Regions from separate parts of the Paenibacillus oryziterrae genome, predicted to be linked through region 1. Evidence: predicted binding sites of a transcription regulator. Region 1 holds the regulator's gene; the other holds the start of a gene.
What was found. The regulator LexA, encoded in region 1, represses DNA repair genes until DNA is damaged. The targets are predictions, from matches to a motif close to CGAACATATGTTCG.

Region 1 (4,298 bases):
AGCTTTAATCGGCATTGAAATTTCTCCCCTCCCTCAAGTTACGGTCTCTTTATTCGTGTTCTAAGGTGATATGATTAACCTTGGCGAACTCCTCCAGGCGCACGCCCATCGCCTCAGTAGCATAACGATTGATCAATTTGGAGAACACCCACTTCGCCCGTTTGTTCTTGTGCTTGATAACCACAGAGCGGCGGGAGAGAATGATTTTCTCGATATCCGCAGGAGCCAGAAAGCGCTCACGGTTAAACTTAAAAGTGGAGAGTCTTGCACGGTCCACCTTCAGGTATGGACGCCGGAAAAAAATAAGCGCTGCGAGAACAAAATAAAGAACGATTCCAAGCCAATTCATCAGGGAACCATTGCCTCTTGTTTCATCGATGCTTCCGACTAACCAGTACATAACTCCAAGCCCGAGCAATACTACAGGGAGAACAATGTTACGTCCTTTGTAAACATCACTGTTCTTGGAGGCAGTGGAATAGGCGTGAATCGAATCCTTACCCGTCTTCTTTCTTAACTTGTTCGCTTGCTTCGTGTTGCGTTGAACCATTCTTTCCCAAGAACGGGCCATGTCATTTCCCCCTAGTCATACTTAAATATCTATGAAAAGGTAACAGGAATTAATGCTTCAATCCCTTGTCGCCTTGTTCACGCCCGTCATTATCAACAATCTCAATGTTGTTCAGTTGTTCACGGAAATTTCTGCGGATGTTCCCCAGATAAATTTCCCGGAGCTTGGCACGTTCCGCCAATTCCTCAGTATTCAGGCCCGCGGTCTTATGTTTGCGTGCCAATTCGTTAATCCGCGCGACCAATTCATCAATATCCACTGCTCTTCCCTCCTTATAAATTCATACTAACTTTGCCATGAGAAAAAGAGCTTGTCAAGGTCTTCCCCCTGCAAGCTCTCTAGTATAGAAAATCCTTCTTAATATATAGGAAGAGATAAGATATCACCGGCTTGAATGTCACTGGTATCCAGCCCGCTGTGCGTTTTAATTCCTTCAATATATACAGCTGTTCTCATGTCGGATGGTTTGTTCTTAAGTGCAATACTCCATAACGTATCTCCAGGTTCAACTACAATGCGTTTATCTTCACGACTGCCGATAGATACCGAACCAGCAAAAACGTTCCCAACAACAGTAAATCCGGAAATCACCAGCATTATAATCATTAGGAGCTTAATCAGATTACCTTGAAGGAACAGCTGAGTTACTCCCGTGGAATTCACATTTGTCTTTCTGAAGCTTATTCCGTTGCCTGAAGCGGACCGATGTCCACTAGAAACCTCCGGAGCCTCTTCATAAATGCTGCGGTAAGTACTGTATTTCAACATGATTCATCGCCCTCCAAACACTTGTTCTTACTTCCAAAATCAATATAACACGAACACATGTTTGAATCAATACTTTTCTCGAACAATTGTTCCCTATTTATTTCTTAGTAGGCAAATTTAGAACTTATGTTTGTGCGAACGGAAGTTCTATGTTATAATTTTCCCAAACATTACTATATGGGGTTGATTCCGATGTCAAAGATTTCGAGTCGCCAGCTGGCGATCCTGGAATTTATACGTAACGAGGTCCGCAGCAAGGGTTACCCGCCTTCCGTACGGGAGATCGGTGAAGCTGTGGGACTAGCCTCCAGCTCTACTGTTCATGGCCATCTCGACCGTCTTGAGAAGAAGGGATTGATCCGCCGTGACCCGACGAAACCTCGCGCAATTGAGCTTCTGGGTCAGGATGATTCCGACAACGTACACCAGTTCGCACAGAGTGTCACACGTGTTCCTGTCGTAGGTAAGGTAACCGCCGGTGTTCCGATAATGGCTACAGAGAATATTGAAGATTATTTCCCTCTTCCTTCTCATTATGTAGGTGACAACAAAGTATTTATGCTTTCTGTCCTCGGTGACAGTATGGTAGAAGCAGGAATTATGAATGGGGATTACGTAATCGTCCGGCAGCAACAGACTGCTAACAATGGCGACATAGTTGTGGCTATGACTGATGAAGATGAAGCAACCGTCAAGACATTCTACAAGGAACGCGATCATATTCGCCTTCAGCCGGAGAATCCGGTGTACGAGCCTCTTCGTCTGAACCGTGTAACTATTCTCGGTAAAGTCGTTGGATTGTTTCGGGACATTCATTAAGAATTATTTGTACTCATCATTTCAAGATACTGAAACAGCCGTCTTCCCATCATTTGGGGAGCGGCTGTTTTTTTAACATCCAGAGCTTTCATCACATATCCTGCTAGCAAAGGAGTGCTGATGACTATGCCCAATGTTCGGATTATTGTGGATTTATCCCAATTTATGCTTTATCTCCTGGATAACGATATCGTCAAAAGAGGGTTCCCTGTAGGAATAGGCACCATGTTAAACCAATCACCTGAAGGCGAATATACTATTATCAACAAACAAGCCCATCCAGGAGGGCCGTACGGGGCTTTCTGGATGGGTCTTTCTAAACCGCATTACGGCATTCATGGAACCAACAATCCAGCTTCGATCGGCAAAAAGGTGTCTCATGGATGCATTCGTATGTATAATGCCGATGTGCTGACACTAGCTTCCCTGGTGAATGTCGGCACAAGGGTAACCATTCGCCAATAGAATCGCCTAAGACTTTAAGTGCAGCTTAATCTATTGACCCCGGTAACTCCGCCGTTACCATCGTTCTCTTTCTCCATAAATTAATTAGGAAAAGGAGGCGACAACTATCTATGGAAGCATATTACAATTGCTTGAGATGTAAAAACAAAAAAGTACGTATCATGACCGTCGACGGACGCCAATACGAAGGTGTCATTGTAGATGTTGACCAGAACAATGTGTATCTGCGGACTGGTTCCAAAGGCAACGTCAAAACCTCGGCCTTTTATCCCGGATTTTACCCTGGGTATTATGCCAATCCGATTTTAACCTTAAGTTTGTTCACTCTGCTGGCTATTGCACTGATCTAATTCCCTAAACTCTCCTTATCTAAGGAGAGTTTTTCTTTGCTAAGAAACCGCGCATTCTTTCACTTGCTAGGCATATCTATTTAATAGAGAGCTCATGCTTCATATTCTGATCCGGGAGATGAACGTACATGCTGATTGTCTTGATGTACCTGTTCACATTCATTGGTGTATCCCTTCTACTGCTGGCTGCCGTCCTTAAACTCAAACGCATGTTCCCCAGAAGTGATCCTGATAAGCTAATTGTAGCCGTTACCGCAGTCCAGAAGAAATTCTCAAAACATTTTATGACTCCAAACCATACCCATATCATAGCACTGGATGATACAGCACGAACCTTATCCATAGGCAGCTTTACCTCAAGTTCCGCCGGACAAACCGCTGCTGTGTTATTGAGTTATGAAGATATCGCAGGCTGCGAGATCCTTGAGAACGCCTTAACGCTGACCAAAGTATCCAGAACCAGCCGGATCAACCGAATCAGTGTCAGCTCAATGACGGATAGAGCGGTAATCTCCGGAAACAATGCATTATACGAAGCGGCAGACAACGCAGAAACGATTCATGAACTTGTTCTTAAAATTTATATCAGCCGTGCAGACCTGCCCAGCTTCCAGATCTCGTTCCTCCCCGGAACGGTACCTATCAGCAAAACAGATATAAGATATTGCCGCGCTTTTGAAGAGTTACTTCAGCTGCATTCATCAATCCGGGCGATTGTCTCTCCCTAAGAAAAATATAAAACGCCAAGCATACAGCCTGACGTCTCAACTCAATAACTAATTATTAAAATTCATCCCAATGATTCCTGCAACAATGCTTGTCACCACATAAAGAATCACCACAAATGCGAGAATATGCACAAAATTAATCGAGTGTTTCACGCATTCACTTCCTTCTCCGATTAATTCTGATCCTTAGGTGCATATGGCTCATGATGTGAACGCTTTTTATCATAGATATATAAATCCAGAGCAGTAATCCCCCTACGGGCCAGCTTGACGAAGAGCACAAATGCATAAATGCCAAGCCCCAATGCTGCCAGCCATATCAGAAAAAAGAAGAGCCCGATTATTCCTCCGTCATAATAAAAACCCGGTTGTTGTACATTCATGTATACCATCTCCCTAAACATAGTCTTTTGAAATCCGCACTCAACTTTTTATCCCAAGCCTATATTCAACCCTCTGTGTTCATCTCGTTTTGCCATTGTTTCCAAATCTCTCTTGTGGCTTGCTCGCCTTCGTAATAATCCGCCTGGTCCACGCTTTGGTAAATTTCTTGATACGGCAGGATATTGATTTTGCCCGAATCTGGATATTCCGCAA
Region 2 (4,298 bases), on a different contig from region 1:
GCTCCGGTTAATCCCCCTGTGCAAGGTAATCATAAAAAATAATCAACTCAAAGAAGCCGAGGCTCCCTTCTTCAGGAGACCTCGGCTTCTTTCTTATACAACCGAAATTGGATAAGAAGCGCAGGCCGGCAGTTCAATTGCTTTCACCCGCATCTTCGTGACGGTTATTATGATTCTGTAACGGTTCTTATGCTTGATGATGTTTTAGGCTGGATTTCCGAAGCCTCGTTTGTACGTTTGATAAAGAAGGTTAGCAGCAGATACTTCACGACTTGATACCGCCGAACCAGGCCTCTGCAGAACAGGAGGATTTGCCACTGATAAGGCTTCTGGAATATATTGCGGACAATTCGAAGCTTTATAAATCTGTTCTCGTCTATCGGCGAATTACGAACTTTTCGGAAAGGCTGTTGACCCTGCTGTCGGAATTGATTGCTGCTAGAATAGAGGAGACGGGGAGCCGCATTCCGGGAACCTTAACGGCAACGATTCAAAAAGACATCGCCATAGGGTACGGTTCTTCTGCTTTGATCGGTGTAATCATTTCGTGGCTTAAAAATGATATGCCCTACTCGCCGCATTTTCTTGCGAAACAATTTACTTTGCTGACAACGTCACGATGGAAGGATGAGAAGAATGAATAATTTAAACGTTGCAATCCCGACTCCGTTTCTCGAAGATGAGAGTCTCAATCCAGACGGGTTTGAACCGATTGTTGAACACCTGAAGCGTAACGGAATCCAGTCCTTGCTGATCTCCGGAAGCACCGGTGAACAACACTCCATGAGCGTTGAGGAGCGGCTGCAAATCATCGATTATTTTAAACAAAAAAACTTCGCCGACGTTGAACTGATGTTCGGTGTTTCTGCAGTCAGAACCAAGGATGCGGTGCGGCTTGTCCAGGCGCTTGAACATTCAGTCTTTCAGGCCATTCTGATCGGCTTTCCTCCTTATATCCGCCCAACCCAGCAGCAGGCGATTGCCTATGTGGAGGAACTGCTTGCCCACACGACAAAAAAGATCGCTCTCTATAACAATCCGGCCCGGACAGGATTTGATTTAAGTCCCGAGTCGCTTCATGAGCTGATTGGCAGACATCATAATATAGTTGGTTTTAAAGAGGGCGGAGACGTTCACCGTCACAAGGGCATAGCTTTTCCCGATTCATTCATCAGGTTTGCGGCAGGGGATGTAAATCTTGTGGCCAATATCGTAGAGGGCGGTTGTAACGGGCTTTCAAGTGTGGCAGGTAATATGTATCCCGAGGTAATTAAGCGAACGTTTGAAGATTTGCTGCAGAATAAACCAGTCGATGCCATGGGGCTAGAGCAGCTGGTATCGCAAGTGATCCAAGGTCAAGCCATTGTTAATATCAAAAACCACTATAACTCCTTAGGTATGAATACAGGCTATTGCCGTTCTCCGCTAGGGATCTAACATACGAATTCTGAAAGGAGACTATCGTCATGCGCTGCTTAACCATACGTCAGCCCTGGGCCACTCTGGTTGCACTGGGGGAAAAAGAGTTTGAGACTCGTTCCTGGAAGACAGGCTACCGGGGGGAGTTGGCGATTCATGCCGGGAAGACAATCGACAAGGCTGCCTGCCTGGAGGAGCCTTTCCGGTCGGTATTAGCCCGGCACGGATATACTGCTGATAATCTGCCAACCGGGTCCATCATAGCTGCCGGCAATCTGACGGAGTGTTATGAGGCAGCACAGCTTGCCGAACGTGAGGGCGGCATCAGCGATAATGAAGTAGTCTTTGGCGATTTCAGTGAAGGGCGCTATGCCTGGAAGCTGGAGTCGATGACACCCCTGGTTCATCCGATACCAGCCAAAGGACGGCTCGGTTTCTGGGAGTATCCGGTACTGAAAGAAGTGGCTGAAGAGTTTTAAGCTAATTTTTAGGTAGCCATCAGGTGGTTTTCAGGTTGGGGAGTTATATTGGTTATACCAAACACCCCCCAGTGTTTCGTGGTATATGGATTTCGGGTCTTGCCTACTCCCAAAGGTAAGATCTATTTTTTGCCTGTGCAGAACTTCCGGTGTCTTGGGCTCCGGTAGTCTCCGGAATGAGCCGGTATTGCTCTTCAAAGCTCCGAAAGGCAGTGATATCGATTCCCAAATACCTGCGCATATGGATAGCGGCCTGGGCGGCAAGAATATCATTCAAGAGCAGCATCCGGTCATGATATCCCCTGCAGATGAAACGGGCTTCGATTCCTTTCTGCAGCCGTTCCTGTTCATATACCTTAATCCCCCGCTTTCTCATTTCATGGCGGACATCCCGCAAATCACCGGCCGCTTGGGCTGAAGCTGTTTTGAGCATATCCAGATAGGGGGCTGGTGTCCGGATATGTGCAGAAATAATTATAGAATCCCGCTCGAAAGCCGATAATATAAGTGGGAGCAGAACATACGATTTGACCAGCATGCTATCTTGGCTTCCTGCCCGGTTCATGAGTTCACCCCTCTTAAAAACAGAACGTATATTCGTATTCTAACCTGTTCTTTAACGAATAATCAATGAAATTTCTCAATAATAGGATAAATGTGACAAAGTTCACAAACGAAAGCTGTCTAAAGAATTATATTAAAATTAAGTTGATTAAATTGCAGGGAAAAGTTATGAGAAATGGGGAATTAGCAATGTATGATGTGCAAGAATCGCACGAGGTTCGTGAAGAGGGCAGTTTCAAACGCGGATTGGCATTCGGTATATTTCTAAGCATTCCTTTATGGATTTCTATGGTCGGCTGGCTACAGCTGTTAACCTTTTGATCACTCTAACTTTATAATTGTTAACTCTAACCTTTTTATATATCTCCTTAGGCCGGGTGCCATCCAGGAATGGATGCATCCGGTTTTTTTTCTGGGTTACGGAGTTTATCAAAAAGATCCCCTGAAACGTAGACGCGCCCGGTATCCGCTTATTTGCGGTTACCGGGCGCTATTTGCTCCACGCATGCACGAATTGATCCCGAGCAAAGGGGACACGTGCTATTTATATTTAATCTCCCGCCGTTCGTGAGCAACGGGCTTTATAAGTCCTAATTATTTCCATCAGCCGTGTGGAGAGAATAATCCTTCCAATACGACAAAAGCCCTACCTCTCTTTTGTCCTTGCGGCTCCGCGGCCGCTCCAGTGTGAATCGGATTGCCATGTTTGAATTTAGTCTCATAAAAAGGATGTTTCCTGTAAAGAAAATGTAAGTACAAGTGTCCGAAACGCCGATAACTATATAACAGTAACCCAGTCGGTTAGCATCTTCTTCAATAGGAAAAGATATGGGGAAATCAAATATTAGATTAATATATCACATTTTGGATATGAATGCAAATTATTTTGAATAGAGAAAGGGTTCGATCGTGATTTTGATTCGGGATGCAGTTCTTCTATAATAAGTGTAATTGTTCACGGGAAATCTTACGTGCCTATTTTGTGAATTATGGTGCAAATACGACAATAAACGACGACATTTATTGAAGGATTGGGTATAGACCGTTATACTTAATAAGTTGGGATTTACTTAATTAAAAAATAAGGGAGAATTTTATGAAACGTGGGGATGTGCTGCTGATTTCCATCGTTTTGGTTGCTGCTCTTGCTTTTCTGGCACCGAAATGGTTTTCCGGCAATAACGATAAAACGGGAATTGAGAACCGGGTGGCTAATATAACCGTAGACGGCAAACAATTCAAGACAATCCAATTGACTAAAGAGGAACAAACCGTTGAAATTCGCACAGAGCGCGGTTACAACATCCTGAAAGTGCATGATTATGGCGTGGAAATGTATGATGCCGATTGTCCCGATAAGGTATGTCTCGGTTTCGGATTTATTACCCAGCCTAAGCAGACGATTGTCTGCCTGCCGCATCGGGTATTAGTGGAAATCGCAAGTACGTCGGGGGAGGACGATATCGATGCCTATGTCCAGTAGTGAATCAGCCACAGTGCTGAAAAGAACGGTAATCATAGCGATTTTTGCCGCAGTGGCGGTAGTGCTCGGTATTTTGGAGGCCCAGATTCCTTTGGTAGGGATAGGTCTGATGCCCGGTGCTAAGCTGGGTTTTGCTAATATTATGATTTTGACCTGTATTTATTTTTTACGCGGCAGGGATGCACTAATGCTGGTTATTCTGAAGACCCTGCTTACGGCATTTATACTCGGTACCTTCTCAAGTCTGCTCTTCAGCTTATGCGGCTCGCTGCTCAGCTTTCTTGTAATGTTCTTACTGGTACGGTTTGGCGGAAAGAGTTTCAGTCTGATCGGTATCAGTATTGCCGGAGGTC

Region 2: a site for LexA is predicted at 2,485-2,498, ahead of ACAN55_RS03145 (YhjD family protein). Genes of this name have one in related genera too.

What each region holds. Positions count from the first base shown of each region.
Region 1 is NZ_JBGJZO010000001.1:204,007-208,304, reverse strand. It holds gene ACAN55_RS01040 (HAD family hydrolase) at 1-15, opposite strand, end outside; gene ACAN55_RS01035 (hypothetical protein) at 50-571, opposite strand; gene ACAN55_RS01030 (DUF896 domain-containing protein) at 621-830, opposite strand; gene ACAN55_RS01025 (LysM peptidoglycan-binding domain-containing protein) at 929-1,339, opposite strand; gene lexA (transcriptional repressor LexA) at 1,532-2,158, shown strand; gene ACAN55_RS01015 (L,D-transpeptidase) at 2,285-2,623, shown strand; gene ACAN55_RS01010 (LSm family protein) at 2,734-2,973, shown strand; gene ACAN55_RS01005 (hypothetical protein) at 3,102-3,701, shown strand; gene ACAN55_RS01000 (hypothetical protein) at 3,875-4,084, opposite strand; gene ACAN55_RS00995 (cupin domain-containing protein) at 4,150-4,298, opposite strand, start outside.
Region 2 is NZ_JBGJZO010000002.1:162,331-166,628, reverse strand. It holds gene ACAN55_RS03165 (DUF2231 domain-containing protein) at 1-42, shown strand, start outside; gene ACAN55_RS03160 (TetR-like C-terminal domain-containing protein) at 312-644, shown strand; gene ACAN55_RS03155 (dihydrodipicolinate synthase family protein) at 637-1,437, shown strand; gene ACAN55_RS03150 (ASCH domain-containing protein) at 1,467-1,898, shown strand; gene ACAN55_RS03145 (YhjD family protein) at 2,002-2,463, opposite strand; gene ACAN55_RS03140 (hypothetical protein) at 2,652-2,783, shown strand; gene ACAN55_RS03135 (NusG domain II-containing protein) at 3,559-3,945, shown strand; gene ACAN55_RS03130 (Gx transporter family protein) at 3,929-4,298, shown strand, end outside.